2 regions of the Streptosporangium sp. NPDC002721 genome follow, and region 1 is predicted to be linked to the other one. Evidence: predicted binding sites of a transcription regulator. Region 1 holds the regulator's gene; the other holds the start of a gene.
What was found. The regulator LexA, encoded in region 1, represses DNA repair genes until DNA is damaged. The targets are predictions, from matches to a motif close to TCGAACANNTGTTCGA.

Region 2: recA (recombinase RecA) is a predicted target of LexA. The motif match lies at 4,333-4,348, and genes of this name have one in related genera.

The regions. Positions count from the first base shown of each region.
Region 1 is NZ_JBIAQI010000015.1:114,045-121,289, forward strand. Features, by position in the region: gene ACFYWM_RS22640 (vitamin B12-dependent ribonucleotide reductase) at 1-972, opposite strand, end outside; gene nrdR (transcriptional regulator NrdR) at 1,058-1,519, opposite strand; gene ACFYWM_RS22650 (LysM peptidoglycan-binding domain-containing protein) at 2,105-2,371, opposite strand; gene lexA (transcriptional repressor LexA) at 3,354-4,064, shown strand; gene leuS (leucine--tRNA ligase) at 4,370-6,838, opposite strand.
Region 2 is NZ_JBIAQI010000007.1:117,674-124,918, reverse strand. Features, by position in the region: gene ACFYWM_RS11335 (DEAD/DEAH box helicase) at 1-2,518, opposite strand, end outside; gene ACFYWM_RS11330 (VOC family protein) at 2,872-3,360, shown strand; gene ACFYWM_RS11325 (DUF3046 domain-containing protein) at 3,432-3,626, shown strand; gene ACFYWM_RS11320 (hypothetical protein) at 3,841-4,119, opposite strand; gene recA (recombinase RecA) at 4,455-5,594, shown strand; gene ACFYWM_RS11310 (regulatory protein RecX) at 6,110-6,607, shown strand; gene rny (ribonuclease Y) at 6,894-7,245, shown strand, end outside.

The sequences.
Region 1 (7,245 bases):
GCGGAACAGCTCCCTGGCGTCGATCTTCTCGATGACCTCGCCGGTGAGGCGGGCGCGCAGGCCGAACTCCTCGCCGTTCTCCACCGCGCGCATGAACTCGTCGGAGACGCGCACGGAGTTGTTGGCGTTCTGGTACTGGACGGAGACGATGTCCTTGCCGCCCAGGTCCATGTCGAACCCGGCGTCGCGCAGGGCGCGGACCTTGTCCTCCTCGCGCGCCTTGGTCTCGACGAACTCCTCGATGTCGGGGTGGTCGACGTCGAGGACGACCATCTTGGCGGCGCGGCGGGTGGCGCCCCCGGACTTGATGGTCCCGGCGGAGGCGTCGGCGCCGCGCATGAAGGAGACCGGGCCGCTGGCGGTGCCGCCGCTGGAGAGCAGCTCCTTGGAGGAACGGATCCGGGAGAGGTTGACGCCGGAGCCCGACCCTCCCTTGAAGATCACGCCCTCTTCCTTGTACCAGTCGAGGATCGACTCCATCTGGTCGTCGACGGCCAGGATGAAGCAGGCACTGACCTGCTGCGGCGAGGCGGTGCCGACGTTGAACCAGACGGGCGAGTTGAAGCTGAAGACCTGGTTGACCAGGGCGTGCTTGAGCTCGTGGTCGAAGATCTCGGCGTCCTCGTCGGTGGCGAAGTAGCCGTGCTCGACCGCCGTACGCGTGTAGACGCCCACCACCCGGTCGACCAGCTGCTTGAGGCTCCACTCGCGCTGCGGGGTGCCGACCGCGCCGCGGAAGTACTTGGTGGTCACGATGTTGGCGGCGTTGACCGACCACGACCGGGGGAACTCGACGCCGCGCTGCTCGAAGTTGATCGAGCCGTCGCGCCAGTTGGTCATGACGACGTCACGGCGCTCCCAGGTCAGCTCGTCATAGGGATGCACACCTGGCGTGGTGAAGATGCGCTTCATCTTCAGGCCCTTGCGCGGCCTCTTGCTCCCACGTGCCACCGCGCCGACAGTCTCCGTCATGACTTCCCCCTCCTGGGGCTCCGCAGAGCCCACGAATCGGACCACACCAACGCGCCGCCTCAACCCCCGGCGCCCGGGGTCTGCATCAGTCCTGCTCGGTGGAGCGCTCCGCCCGGAGCCGCTCGATCTCCGCCTCGAAGTCGGCCAGGGTCTCGAACCCCCGATAGACGGAGGCGAACCGCAGGTACGCCACCTCGTCCAGCTCGCGGAGCGGGCCCAGGATGGCCAGCCCGACCTCGTGGGCCGCGATCTCGGCGCACCCGGTGGCCCGGATGCTCTCCTCGACCCGCTGGCCCAGCTGCGCCAGGGAGTCCTCGCCGACGGCACGCCCCTGGCAGGCCCGCCGGACTCCGGCGATCACCTTTTCCCTGAAGAACGGCTCCGTCACGCCGCTGCGCTTGCTCACCATGAGCAGGACGGTCTCCTGCGTGGTGAACCTGCGCCCGCATTCCGAGCACGTGCGCCTGCGGCGGATGGCCCCACCGTCCTCGGTGGCCCGGCTGTCGATGACGCGCGTGTCCAGGTGGCGACAGAACGGACAGTGCACGCGTGTCGCCTCCTTGAACTAACGGAACGGCCGACCTGTCTCACCTACCCACGGCGCGCACGCCCAGGCGTCCGCGCACACATCTTCGAATAGTCGAGATGCGGTAATGGAACCACAAGCTGTGGTGATGAGTTGCGATGCAGCCACTAGATGTTGTGGTCCAACCGTAGAAGTGCGCGACCATGAACGCAAGTTGAAACGACCTTGCGGGACGAAGTCGCTGATCAGCCCTCACATCGCGGCGTGTCGCCGCCGGGCGGGACCCCTCTCGTCCCGGACGCCCCTTCCCTCACACACGCCCCGGGCGATCCGTCAGACGGGACGCCCCGCCACACCTCTCCCCCACCCTTTCGGGCCCTTCCCCTACGTACGCCACCGCCTCGGCCCCGTCACGGGGAATCAGGACCCCGGCCCTTCGGTCCCCCCGGAGACAAGGACCCTAGACCCCCCGGCCCCGCTACGCGGGACAGGACTCCCGGCCCTACCGCGAAGGACAGGACTCCGCCCCTTCGGCCCCCTCGAAGACAAAGACCTTAGACCTCCCGGCCCCGCCTCGGGGACGAGGCCCTCGGGCCCCGGCCTCCCTCAGCGGACGAGGCCCTCGGGGAGGTAGAGCCGGGTCCCCGGCCGGACCTCGGGGCCGGACAGCCCGTTGAGGTCCATGACGCGACGGACCGTCGGGCCGGCGTCGGCCTCCTCCGTCAACGCGTCCGCGATCTCCCACAGCGTGTCGCCCGCGTGCACCGTGATCCGGGGCAGGCCCTCGAGATCGGGCCGCCCGCCCGCGGAGGCCATGTCGATGCGCCCGCCGATCCAGAGCACCCCCAGGGTGAACAGCGCGAGCGCCGCCACCACCACAATCCTTCCACGCCTGGTGAGCCGGAGCGGCCGCCGGACGGCCGCCGGACGGGTGGCGCCGGAACGGTGAGCCCGCACCACGGGCACCACCACCGCCCCCCGCGCCTTCCCCTGCCCGGACGCGCGTCCGGCTCCACGCACGGTTGCGCGCCCGGGTTCCCGGTTGCCCCCTCGTCGCGGCTCGCGGCCCGGCTCTCGACCAGGCCCCCGGCCTGACTCCCGGCCGGCTCGCCGCCCCCGCTCACGCCCGGACGCCCGCCCCGCCTCACGCTTGGAGCCCTGCCCCGCCTCATGCCCCGGGCCCTGTCTCGGCTCGCGCTTGGAGCCCTGCCCCGCCTCCCGCCCCGGCCCTTGTCTCGGCTCGCGCCCCAGGCCTTGTCTCGGCTCGCGCCCCGGCCCCTGCTTCGGCTCACGCCCGGGCGCCCGCTCGGCCCCCCGGCCGGCCCCTCGCCCGGACGCCCGCCCGGAGCCCTGCCCGGCCCCCTGTCCCGGCTCCACCGTGGAGCCCCGCGCGACCTCCGGCCCCGCTCCCACCTCAGCCCCTCGTGCGACCTTCCGCCCCAGCCTCGCCTCGGACTCTCGCGCCGCTTTCCGTCCCAGCCCCGCCTCAGACCCTCGTGCGGGCTCCGGCGTGGGGCCCGGCTCCGGATCCGGCTCCGGGCGCGGGGGCGGCACGAGCCTCAGGCGTGGCGCCTCCGATGATCTCTGCGCCGTCCGGGATCTCGGCGCGGTCCTGGATCGCGGTGTCGTCGTGGTCGGTTTCATGGTGACCCCCATCCCCTCGACCTGGCCGAACACATGTCGAAGAAAGATCGGCGAATCGAACACGATGTCGATCGAACTCCCGTACGATGTTGTACACCACAGCGTCGCCGATTTCGAGGACATTCGAACAATTGTTTGAATATGATCTTCGGCCAAGGTATGGTCGCTGTGTGCGACGTGTCAGATACAGACCGGGAGGCGAGGAGTTCGTATGAGCCAGCACAACGAGAACGGTTCGGCCGCCAGCGACCTGGCGGTTCGAAGGCGTGACTCCCTTGGCCTCACCCCCAGGCAGCGGAAGATCCTTGAGGTCATCCGCGATTCCGTGCAGCAGCGCGGCTATCCGCCGTCCATGCGGGAGATCGGCGAGGCGGTGCAGCTCACCAGCACCTCCAGCGTGTCGCACCAGCTGACGGCGTTGCAGCGCAAGGGCTACCTGCGGCGTGACCCGCACCGCCCCCGCGCCCTGGAGGTCCGCCTTCCCGGCGAGCCCGTGCTGTGGGTGGATCCCGACTCCGGTGAGGACGAGACCCCGGTCAGCCGCCCGACCGCCGCCTACGTCCCCCTGGTCGGCCGGATCGCCGCCGGTGGTCCCATCCTCGCCGAGGAGAGCATCGAGGACGTCTTCGCCCTGCCCAAGCAGCTTGTCGGCGAGGGCACCCTCTTCCTCCTCCAGGTGACCGGTGACTCGATGATCGAGGCCGCCATCGCCAACGGCGACTGGGTGGTCGTACGCCAGCAGCCGGTCGCCGACAACGGCGACGTGGTCGCGGCGATGATCGACGGCGAGGCCACGGTCAAGACCTTCAAGCGCAGGGACGGCCATGTCTGGCTCGTCCCGCACAATCCCAACTACGACCCGATCCCGGGTGACGAGGCCACCGTGCTCGGCAAGGTCGTCGCGGTCCTCCGCAAACTCTGAGCCACGGCCGCACGCTCTGAGCCACGGCCGCACGCTTGGGCCACGGGCCTCCGCAAGTTCCGGGCCACGGGTCCTGCGCAGGCTCTGACGCGGGCGTGCCCAGGGCAGGCCACGGACCGCTCCCCGCACCCGCCGAGCGAGCGGTGAGCGGCCACCTTCGGGACACGCCGCGTCCTGACACGAGTTCCACGCCCGCGCCTCCAGCCTCCACGCGACACGCCGGAGGACGCGCGACACGCCGGATGGGTGGTGTCCCGACATCGGGACACCACCCATCCGGCGTTCTCAGGGCCTCACCCGCCCGCCTACGGGACGATGTTGACCAGCTTGGGCGCGCGGACGATCACCTTGCGCGGCGCGCCGGACAGGAAGGGCCGGACCTTCTCCGACTCCAGGGCCAGCGCCTCCAGGTCCGTCTCGGAGATCTCCGGGGAGACCTCCAGCCGGTCGCGCACCTTGCCCGCGACCTGGACGACGCAGATGACCGACTCCTGGACCAGCAGCGCCGGGTCGGCCACCGGCCAGCCCGCGGTGGCGACCGAGGCGGAGTGCCCCAGCCGCTCCCAGCCCTCCTCCGCCACGTACGGCGCGACCAGGGACAGCATGACCGCCAGGGCCTCGGCGGCCTCCCTCACCGCCGGGTCGGCGGCGCCGGGGCCGGAGTCGATGGCCTTGCGGGTCGCGCTCGTCAGCTCCATCATGCGGGCCACCGCGACGTTGAAGCGGTGGGAGTCGACCAGCTTGGTGACCTCGTCGATGGTGTGGTGGACGACCTTGCGCAGGTTCAGGTCTCCGGCGGTGACGTCCGCGCCGGGAGCCGAGGCCGCTCCGGCCTCGGCCATCACGCGGAACGCGCGGGCCAGGAACTTCTGCGACGCCGCCGGTGAGACGTCGGCCCAGTCGATGTCGTCCTCGGGCGGCCCGGCGAAGACGACGGTCAGCCTGACCGCGTCGACACCGTAGGCGTCGATCTGCTGCCCCAGGTCGACGCCGTTGCCCAGCGACTTGGACATCGCCTTGCCCTGGTTGATGACCTGCCCCTGGTTCAGCAGGCGGGTGAAGGGCTCGACAAAGTCGATCATCCCCATGTCGTGCAGGACCTTGGTGAAGAACCTGGCGTACAGCAGGTGCAGCACGGCGTGCTCGACGCCGCCGATGTACTGGTCGATCGGGCCCCACCGGCGGACGCGCTCGACGTCGAACGGACCGTCCTCGTACGCCGGGTCGACGTAACGCAGGAAGTACCACGACGAGTCGACGAAGGTGTCCATCGTGTCGGTGTCGCGCTTGGCCGGGCCGCCGCACTTGGGACAGGAGACGTTCACCCAGTCCTCGGCCGAGGCCAGCGGGGAGACGCCCTTGGGCGCCAGGGCCTCGCCGCGCATGTCGGGCAGGGTGACGGGCAGCTGGTCGTCGGGGACGGGCACCTCGCCGCAGTCGGCGCAGTGGATGATCGGGATCGGGCAGCCCCAGAAGCGCTGGCGCGACAGCAGCCAGTCGCGCAGCCGGAAGTTGACCGTGAACCGTCCGGTGCCCCGCTCGCTCAGCACCTCGATGATCTTCCGGATCGCCTCGGTCTTGCCCAGGCCGTCCAGCGGGCCGGAGTTGACCATCGCGCCGTCACCGCTGGTGGCGATGCCGGTCTCGCCCGGGTCGGCCAGGCCGGTGTGCACGACCACCCGTACCGGCAGGTCGAAGGCGCGGGCGAAGTCCAGGTCGCGCTGGTCGTGCGCGGGCACGGCCATGATGGCGCCGTGGCCGTAGTCGGACAGCACGTAGTCGGCCGCCCAGACCGGCATGCGCTCGCCGTTGACCGGGTTGACGGCGTACCGGCCCAGGAAGACGCCGGTCTTCTCCTTCTCGGTGGACAGCCGGTCGATGTCGGACAGCTTGGACACCTCGACCCGGTAGGCCTCGAACGCCTCGCGCCGGTCGTCGGTGACGATCTCCTCGGCCAGCGGCGCGTCCGGGGCGACCACGAAGAAGGTGGCGCCGTACAGGGTGTCGGGACGGGTGGTGTAGACGGTGACCGGCTCGTCGCGGCCCTCGATCACGAAGTTGACGTCGGCGCCCTCGGACCGGCCGATCCAGTTGCGCTGCATGGTCAGCACGCGCTCGGACCAGCCGCCCTCCAGCAGGGCCATGTCGTCCAGCAGCCGGTCGGCGTAGTCAGTGATCTTGAAATACCACTGGGTCAGCTCGCGGCGGACGACCTCGGCGCCGCAGCGCTCGCACTTGCCGTCCTTGACCTGCTCGTTGGCCAGCACGGTCTGGTCGTTGGGGCACCAGTTGACCAGGCCGCCCTTGCGGTAGGCCAGGCCGCGCTCGAAGAAGCGGTTGAACAGCCACTGGGTCCACTTGTAATACGAGGTGTCGCTGGTGTGCAGGCGGCGGGACCAGTCGAAGGAGATCCCGTAGCGCCTGTAGGAGTTGGCCTGGGTCTCGATGTTGGCGTAGGTCCACTCCGCCGGGTGCGCGTTGTGCTTGATCGCGGCGTTCTCGGCGGGCAGGCCGAAGGAGTCCCAGCCGACGGGGTGCAGCACGTTGTAGCCGCGCTGGACCCAGTAGCGGGAGATGACGTCGCCCAGGGCGAACACCTCGGCGTGCCCCATGTGCAGGTCGCCCGAGGGGTAGGAGAACATGTCGAGCATGTAGCGCCGCTCACGCGGGTCGGCGGGGTCGTCGGAGGCCCGGAAGGGGTCCAGTTCCTCCCACCTGCGCTGCCACTTGACCTGCAGGGCCTGCGGGTCATAGTGCTGCTCGTCGCTCTGCATGTCGGCTCGCTCGCTCACGTCGGTTTCCTCGGGGTGTGTCTGCGTGGATGGTCTGACCCGTCCGGCCCAATACAAAAACCCCCCGCTCACGCGGAGGGCAGCCGCATCGGCAGGGCGCTCAGGGACGGGGACGCCGATGCGGCCCGATAAGCAGGGTCGCGGCACGCATAGACCAAGACTATCGCAGCCCGCAAGCCGTATTCGTGGCCAGGGAAAACGGGGCCGATCACGACAACCGGGGGACAGGATCCGGCCGGCTCGGCAGAATGGGGGTTTCCGCACCGGCCGGGAGAACGAGACTCGATGGCTATACGCCTGTTGTGACCTCGTATGTCTCTCGCGTTTACTCTTTTAACCGTGGCACATTCAGCAGAGCCGGGGCAGGGCCCGGATCCGATGGAGGTCGG
Region 2 (7,245 bases), on a different contig from region 1:
CCCACGGGGCGTGCACCCGCGCCCCGTACGGGGAGTGCACCACCACCCGCCAGTCGCCCAGCTCGTCGTGGAACCGCTCGACCAGCAGCGTCCTGTCGTCCGGCACGTAGCCGGTCGCCTGCCGCTGCTCGGCCAGGTAGGAGAGCAGGTTGGCGGCGGCGAACTCGTCCAGCCCCGCCGCCCTGATCCTCCCCAGCGCCCCCTCCCGCACCGTGCCCCCGGCTTCCGCGCCTCCCGCTCCCGCGTCCCCCGCCTGCCTCTGCCCTTGTCCCTTTCCCGTGTCCCCCGCCTGTCCCTGCCCCTTTCCCGCCCCCGTGTCTCCCGCTTGCCCCTGCCCCTTTCCCGCTCCCGCGTCCCGCGCCGGTCCGCTTCCCGCTCCCGCTTTCCCTGTCCCTCCGCCTCCCGCTCCCGCCTTTCCCTTCCCCGCTCCTCGGGTGGCCCCGCCCCCCGTCTCGGCGTCCGCGCCCGCCGCCGACATCTCGCGGAGGAACGCGCCGATGGCCCGCCCCAGCTCCGCCGGCCGCCCGGCGGTGTCGCCGTGCCAGAAGGGGAGCTTCCCGGGCTGGCCGGGGGCGGGGGTGACCAGCACCCGGTCGGCCGTGATCTCCTGGATCCGCCAGGAGGTCGCGCCCAGCACGAACACGTCCCCGGCCCGCGACTCGTAGACCATCTCCTCGTCCAGCTCGCCCACCCGGGAGGACTTCTCCCCGACCAGGAACACACCGAACAGCCCCCTGTCGGGGATCGTGCCGCCGTTGGTGACCGCGAGCCGCTGGGCTCCGGGACGGCCCCTCAGGGTGCCGGTCACCCGGTCCCAGACGATGCGCGGCCGCAGCTCGGCGAACTCCTCGCTCGGGTAGCGCCCGGCGAGCATGTCGAGCGTCGCCTCCAGCGCGCTCCTGGGCAGCGTCCGGTAGGGGGCGGCCCGCCGCACGACCTGCTCCAGCTCGTCGACCGTCCACTCGTCCAGCGCGGTCATCGCCACGATCTGCTGGGCGAGCACGTCGAGCGGGTTGCGTGGGTAGCGAAGATCCTCGATCTCCCCGCTCCTCATCCGCTCGGCCACCACGGCCGTCTGGACCAGGTCCCCGCGGTACTTGGGGAAGATCACACCACGTGAGACGGCTCCCACCTGGTGCCCGGCCCGGCCGATCCGCTGCAGGCCGCTCGCCACGCTCGGCGGCGCCCCGACGCAGGCCACCAGGTCGACCGCGCCCATGTCGATGCCGAGCTCCAGGCTGGAGGTCGCGACCACGGCGGGCAGCCGCCCCGACTTCAGCGCGTCCTCGATCTGGGAGCGCTCCTCCTTCGACACCGAACCGTGGTGGGCCCTCACGATCTCCGGGACGACCCCCTTGGCCGCCCCGGCCTGCGCCATCATCGCCGCCGGGGTGGACAGGGAGGCCGGGGGCACCGGGAACCCCTCGGCCCAGTGGACCGGCTCCGGACCCTCCCCGGACGTCTCCCCGCCCGGCTCCGCCCCTTCCCCAGCCGTCTCCCCGGCCTGCTCCTCGCCGCCCTCCCGCCGCTCCCACGCCAGCTCGTTGAGACGGGTGCACAGCCTCTCGGCCAGCCGCCGGGAGTTGGCGAACACGATCGTGGAGCTGTGGCTCCCGATCAGCTCGAACAGCCGCTCCTCCACGTGCGGCCAGATCGACCGCCTGGCCGGGGTCTCGGTCAGCCAGCGGTCGTCGTCGGGGGAGGGCGGGGCGGGGGGCGTGTCGAGCTCGGTCATGTCCTCGATCGGGACGACCACCTCGACCTCGATCTCCTTGTCGGAGGGCGGCTGGACCACGGTCGCCGGGCGCGACCCGCCCAGGAAGGCGGCCACCTCGCTCACCGGCCGGACGGTCGCCGACAGGCCGATCCGCTGGGCGGGCCGGGGGAGAAGGGAGTCGAGCCGCTCCAGGCTGAGGGCCAGGTGCGCGCCGCGCTTGGTGGCCGCCACCGCGTGCACCTCGTCGACGATGACCGTCTCCACGCCGCGCAACGCCTCGCGGGCCTGGCTGGTGAGCAGCAGGAACAACGACTCGGGGGTGGTGATCAGGATGTCGGACGGTCTGGTGGCGAACCGGCGCCGCTCCTCGGGTGGGGTGTCGCCCGACCGGGTCGCCACCGAGATCTCCGGCACCGGCAGACCGAGCCGCCGCGCCGTCTGCCCCAGCCCGGCCAGCGGCGCCCGGAGGTTGCGCTCGACGTCGACCGCGAGGGCCTTGAGCGGCGACACGTACAGGACCCGGCAGCGCCTCACCGGCTCCTCGTCCCCCCGCGAACGCCCCCGGCCGCCCCGGGCGCTCGCACCGCCCTTGCCGCTCCTACCGCCCGCGTCGGTCGCCGGACTCGTGACGGGAGCGGAGGAGGCGAGCCGGTCGAGCGACCACAGGAAGGCCGCGAGCGTCTTGCCGGATCCGGTGGGCGCGACCACCAGGGTGTTGTCACCCCGGGCGATCGCCGCCCACGCCCCCTCCTGCGCGGCGGTCGGCGCGGCGAACGCCCCGGTGAACCACTCCCTGGTCATCCGGGTGAAGTGATCGAGGGCACCGCTCGCGCCCGAGGTCTCGCTCATCGCCGCCCCCTGCCTCCGGTCCAGCAGGCAGACCGGGTCACCGCCCATACTGCACGGCCCCACCGACAGAACCCGTCACCGCCCGCCCGGCGAGCGGGTGGCGGACGAGGATGGACGGCTCGCGTACCGCCTGCGGATACACGGTTCGCCGGTGCCGCGGCCGGACCACGGGACGGCCGCGCCCGCGGCGTTCCCCGGCGCGGTGGCCCTTCGCCACCATGACATGACGTTCGGGATAGGTTGGCTCCCGGTCGTCACGGACATGGCTTTGACGAACACATGACGCATTGAGTGGTGAGCTAACGGTGAGCATCGACCATCAGGCCATCGAGGCGACACGCGAGCGGATCAAGGCGGAGCACCTCAGGGCACACCGCCCGCCGAGCAGCGCGAGGGGGTTGCACCACTTCGCGATGATCTCCTCGGACGTCGAGACGACGATCGCGTTCTACCAGGACCTCCTGGAGTTCCCGCTGACGGAGATCTTCGAGAATCGCGACTACCGGGGGTCGAACCACTTCTTCTTCGACATCGGCAACGGCAACCTGCTGGCCTTCTTCGACTTCCCCGGCCTTGACCTCGGCCCCTACCGGGAGGTCCTCGGCGGGCTCCACCACGTCGCGATCTCCGTCGACCCCTCCACCTGGGAGCGCCTGCGGGGCAAGCTGGAGGCGGCGGGCGTCCCGCACCAGGTCGAGAGCGGCGCGTCCATCTACTTCGCCGACCCCGACGGGGCCCGCCTGGAACTGCTCGCCGACCCCCTCGGCGAGATGTACGGCTCCCGCGTGCTCTGACGCCCCCGCCCCCCGGCCGGTGAGGTGCCGGGGCGGCTCACGGCCCACCGGAGGGGATCCATACTTGGAACATGCGTCTATCGGAGTTCTGGAAGCGGATGAAGTCACACTTCGGTGACCAGTACGCCGAGTCGTGGGCCCACGACTACGTCATCGCCGACCTTGGCGGCCGGACCGTGATCCAGGCACTGGCCGAGGGCGTGGGGGCCAAGGAGGTCTGGCACGCCGTGTGCGGGGTGACCGACGTCTCTCCCAAGCTCCGCTGAGAGCCGACAGGCGTTGGGGCGGATAAGCGTGAAGGGCCCGGGGCGGAGGGCGCGATGAAAGCCCGAGGGCGCGTGGAAGCCTGAGAGCGCGGTGAAAACCCGGGAGGGCCGAGGCCGGGGCCACGGGCCCGAAGGCGAAGGGACGGCCCGACAGACCCCGAGGGATGAGCGAGGCTCGGGGGCCGGGGGAACCAGAGGAGCCGGGAAGGACCGGTCAGGGCGGTTCCGTGAGCGGGGCGAGAAGTCTCTCCACCGAGTCGGCCGCCCGCGCGGGATCGTCGGCGCTCTCCTCGCCGTCCGGCGACCACAGGAACATCCAGCCGTCCCTGACCGGGGTGGCGAAGACGATGGTCTGCCGGTGGCTGTCCGGATGCCACACCCACAGCACCGGGGCGGTGCCCCCGAGGGTGCGGCTCGCCAGCCCTCGTTGTCGCAGTTCGGCGGCCAGGGAATCGAGATGGGCTAGGCGTTGCTGCGTGAACGCGTTGGGCACGTCGGGCACCTCGGGTCGTTTCCCCTCAGGATCACCCCAGGTCAGCCCGGTTACAACAGGTCCAGGACAATTCTTGGAAATGTCGCCTCCCGGATGGGTTCCGTACCCTCGGGGCCGTGACCCGCTGTCCGCGCACGACTGCGCCGGGCTGTACGCGAGGGCGTTTCGTGGTGGTTCGCGACTCCAGCACCGTATGGTGCCAACGGGCCGCGATCGAACAGTCGTTCGGCTATATTGAACAGGCCACCACTCGTGGCGTGCCCTCCCGAAATTGTCGGCGGCACCCCGTAGCTTTCTGGCAACCGATCCAACCCGCGACCCTTCAGGGGGCTCCCATGGCAGCTAACGACCGCGAGAAGGCGCTTGAGACCGCGCTCGCTCAGATCGAGCGGCAGTTCGGCAAGGGCTCGATCATGCGCCTGGGCGACGAGACCCGGGCACCCATCGAGGTGATCCCCACCGGCTCCATCGCGCTCGACGTCGCTCTCGGCATCGGCGGCTTCCCCCGCGGCCGCATCGTCGAGGTCTACGGTCCCGAGTCGTCCGGCAAGACCACGGTCGCCCTGCACGCGGTGGCCAACGCCCAGCGCAGCGGCGGCATCGCCGCCTTCATCGACGCCGAGCACGCCCTCGACCCCGAGTACGCCCAGAAGCTGGGCGTCGACACCGACGCGCTGCTCGTCTCCCAGCCCGACACCGGTGAGCAGGCGCTGGAGATCGCCGACATGCTGATCCGGTCCGGCGCCGTCGACCTGCTGGTCATCGACTCGGTCGCGGCCCTGGTGCCCAAGGCCGAGATCGAGGGTGAGATGGGCGACAGCCACGTCGGCCTCCAGGCCCGCCTGATGTCCCAGGCGCTGCGCAAGGTCGCCGGCGCGCTCAACAACACCGGCACCACCGCGATCTTCATCAACCAGCTCCGAGAGAAGATCGGCGTCATGTTCGGCTCGCCCGAGACCACGACCGGTGGAAAGGCGCTGAAGTTCTACGCCTCGGTCCGTCTCGACATCCGCCGCATCGAGACGCTGAAGGACGGCACCGAGGCGGTCGGCAACCGCACCCGGGTGAAGGTCGTCAAGAACAAGATGGCCCCGCCCTTCCGCGTGGCCGACTTCGACATCCTGTACGGCGTCGGCATCTCCCGCGAGGGTGGCCTGATCGACATGGGCGTCGAGCACGGCTTCGTCCGCAAGTCCGGCGCTTGGTACACCTACGAGGGTGACCAGCTGGGCCAGGGCAAGGAGAACGCGCGAAACTTCCTCAAGACCCACCCGGACATGGCGAACGAGATCGAGAAGAAGATCAAGGAGAAGCTCGGCGTCGGCCCGCGCGTCGACAGCCCGGCCGCCCCGGCACCCGCCCCCGCGGCCTCGGCTCCGGCCGCCGCGTCGGGCCGCGCCGGTGCCGCTTCGGCCTCCGCCGCCTCCGGCCGCGGCTCCAAGGCCGCGGCCGCTCCCAAGCCGGGTGACGCCTGAATCCGGGCTGATCGATGATCACGGGACCTGACTCCGGTCCGGCCGACGAGGTCGGGCCGAGAGACTGGGGGGCCTGGCCCGACGAACCTCGGGCGGGCTCACCGGGCCGGCGCGGGCGCGACCACGGCCCGTCCGTCTCCGAGGGAGGCTTTCGCGAGGAAGCCGCGGGCCCGGCGAGTGACGGGCCACGAGGCCGGAAGAGGCGTGCCTCACGGGGCGGACGGCGGTCCGGGGGCGCCACCCCGGGCTTTCCCTCCGACGGGCCTGACGGCTTCGACGGGCCTGACGGCCTCGCCGGACCTGGTGGACCCGAGGGACCCGAGGGATCTGAGGGGTTCGACGCCCTCACCGGGTCTGACGGATTCAACGGATCCGACGGAGTCGGCGGATCCGGTGGGCGACGCGGCAGGTCCGGCAGGTCCGGAGGTCGTGGTCGGCCGGGCGGGCGTGCCGGGTCCGACGGGCCGGTCGAGGAGTCCCGCGAGAGCCGGGGGGCCGGAGCCGACCCGCAGGCGGTGGCGCGGGGCATCTGCCTGCGGCTGCTCACCATGGCGCCGCGCACCCGGGCCCAGCTCGCGGAGGCGCTGCGCAAGCGCGAGGTGCCCCAGGAGGCGGCGGACGCCGTGCTGGAGCGCTTCTCCGAGGTCGGGCTCATCGACGACGAGGCGTTCGCCGCGGCATGGGTGAGTTCGCGCCACGCCGGGCGTGGTCTCGCCAGGAAGGCCCTCGCCTCGGAGCTTCGCCACCGAGGGGTGGACGAGGAGACGGTGAAGGAAGCGGTGGAGCGGCTCGACCCCGAGGAGGAGGCGGAGACCGCCCGTCGCCTCGTGCGGCGCAAGCTCTCCTCGACCCGAGGGCTGGAGCCCGCGGTCAGGACCCGCAGGCTGGCCGGCATGCTCGCCCGCAAGGGATACGGTCCCGGCCTGGCGTTTCGCGTGATCCGCGAAGTGCTTGAGGACGAAGGGGCGGAAACATCGCCATTCGCGGAAGATCAGGGCTATCCACTCGACTAGTCCAAAGCAGCTTGACAGCGGGTCTTTGCTTGCTCGTTACCTCTCTGACGCTTAATCTCAACGGCAGTGAGGAGTTACTCCGCGCAGCGCGGATTGTCATAGCGGTGTAATACGGACAAGCAAGCTTGGCGGATGAAGACGGGACGACGGACCGGCGGGAACAGCCGGTGAGTGATCCCCTCTGGGTTCACTTCGGTCCCGACGGTGCCGCCTCTTGAGCTTTCCGTGCCGTGCGTGTGACCCCTCGTGTGCCTGATATTTGCGACGCGAGGAAGGTGAGGCGCGCATGGATCCGGTCGTGGTCGTCATGTTGACAGTGACGGTTGTGGCTCTCGCCGTGATGACAGCCGTGCTGTTCGTGTTGCTGCGTCGCATCGGTGGAGCCGGGGTTCCGAAGGGCCCCACCCCCGAGCAGGAGGCCGAGGCCCAGGCCCACCTGGAGGAGGCCCGGCGCGAGGCCGCCGACATCCGGGCGAAGGCCCAGGACGACGCCGGAGAGCTGCTGCGCAAGTCGGAGACGGCGATCGAGGCCGCGGCCGAGATGCGCAAGGAGGCCGAGGCCGAGGGCAAGATCCTGAAGTACGAGCTCAAGGAGCTCCGGTCCGACCTCGAACGCAGGGAGAACCGGCTGGCGGAGC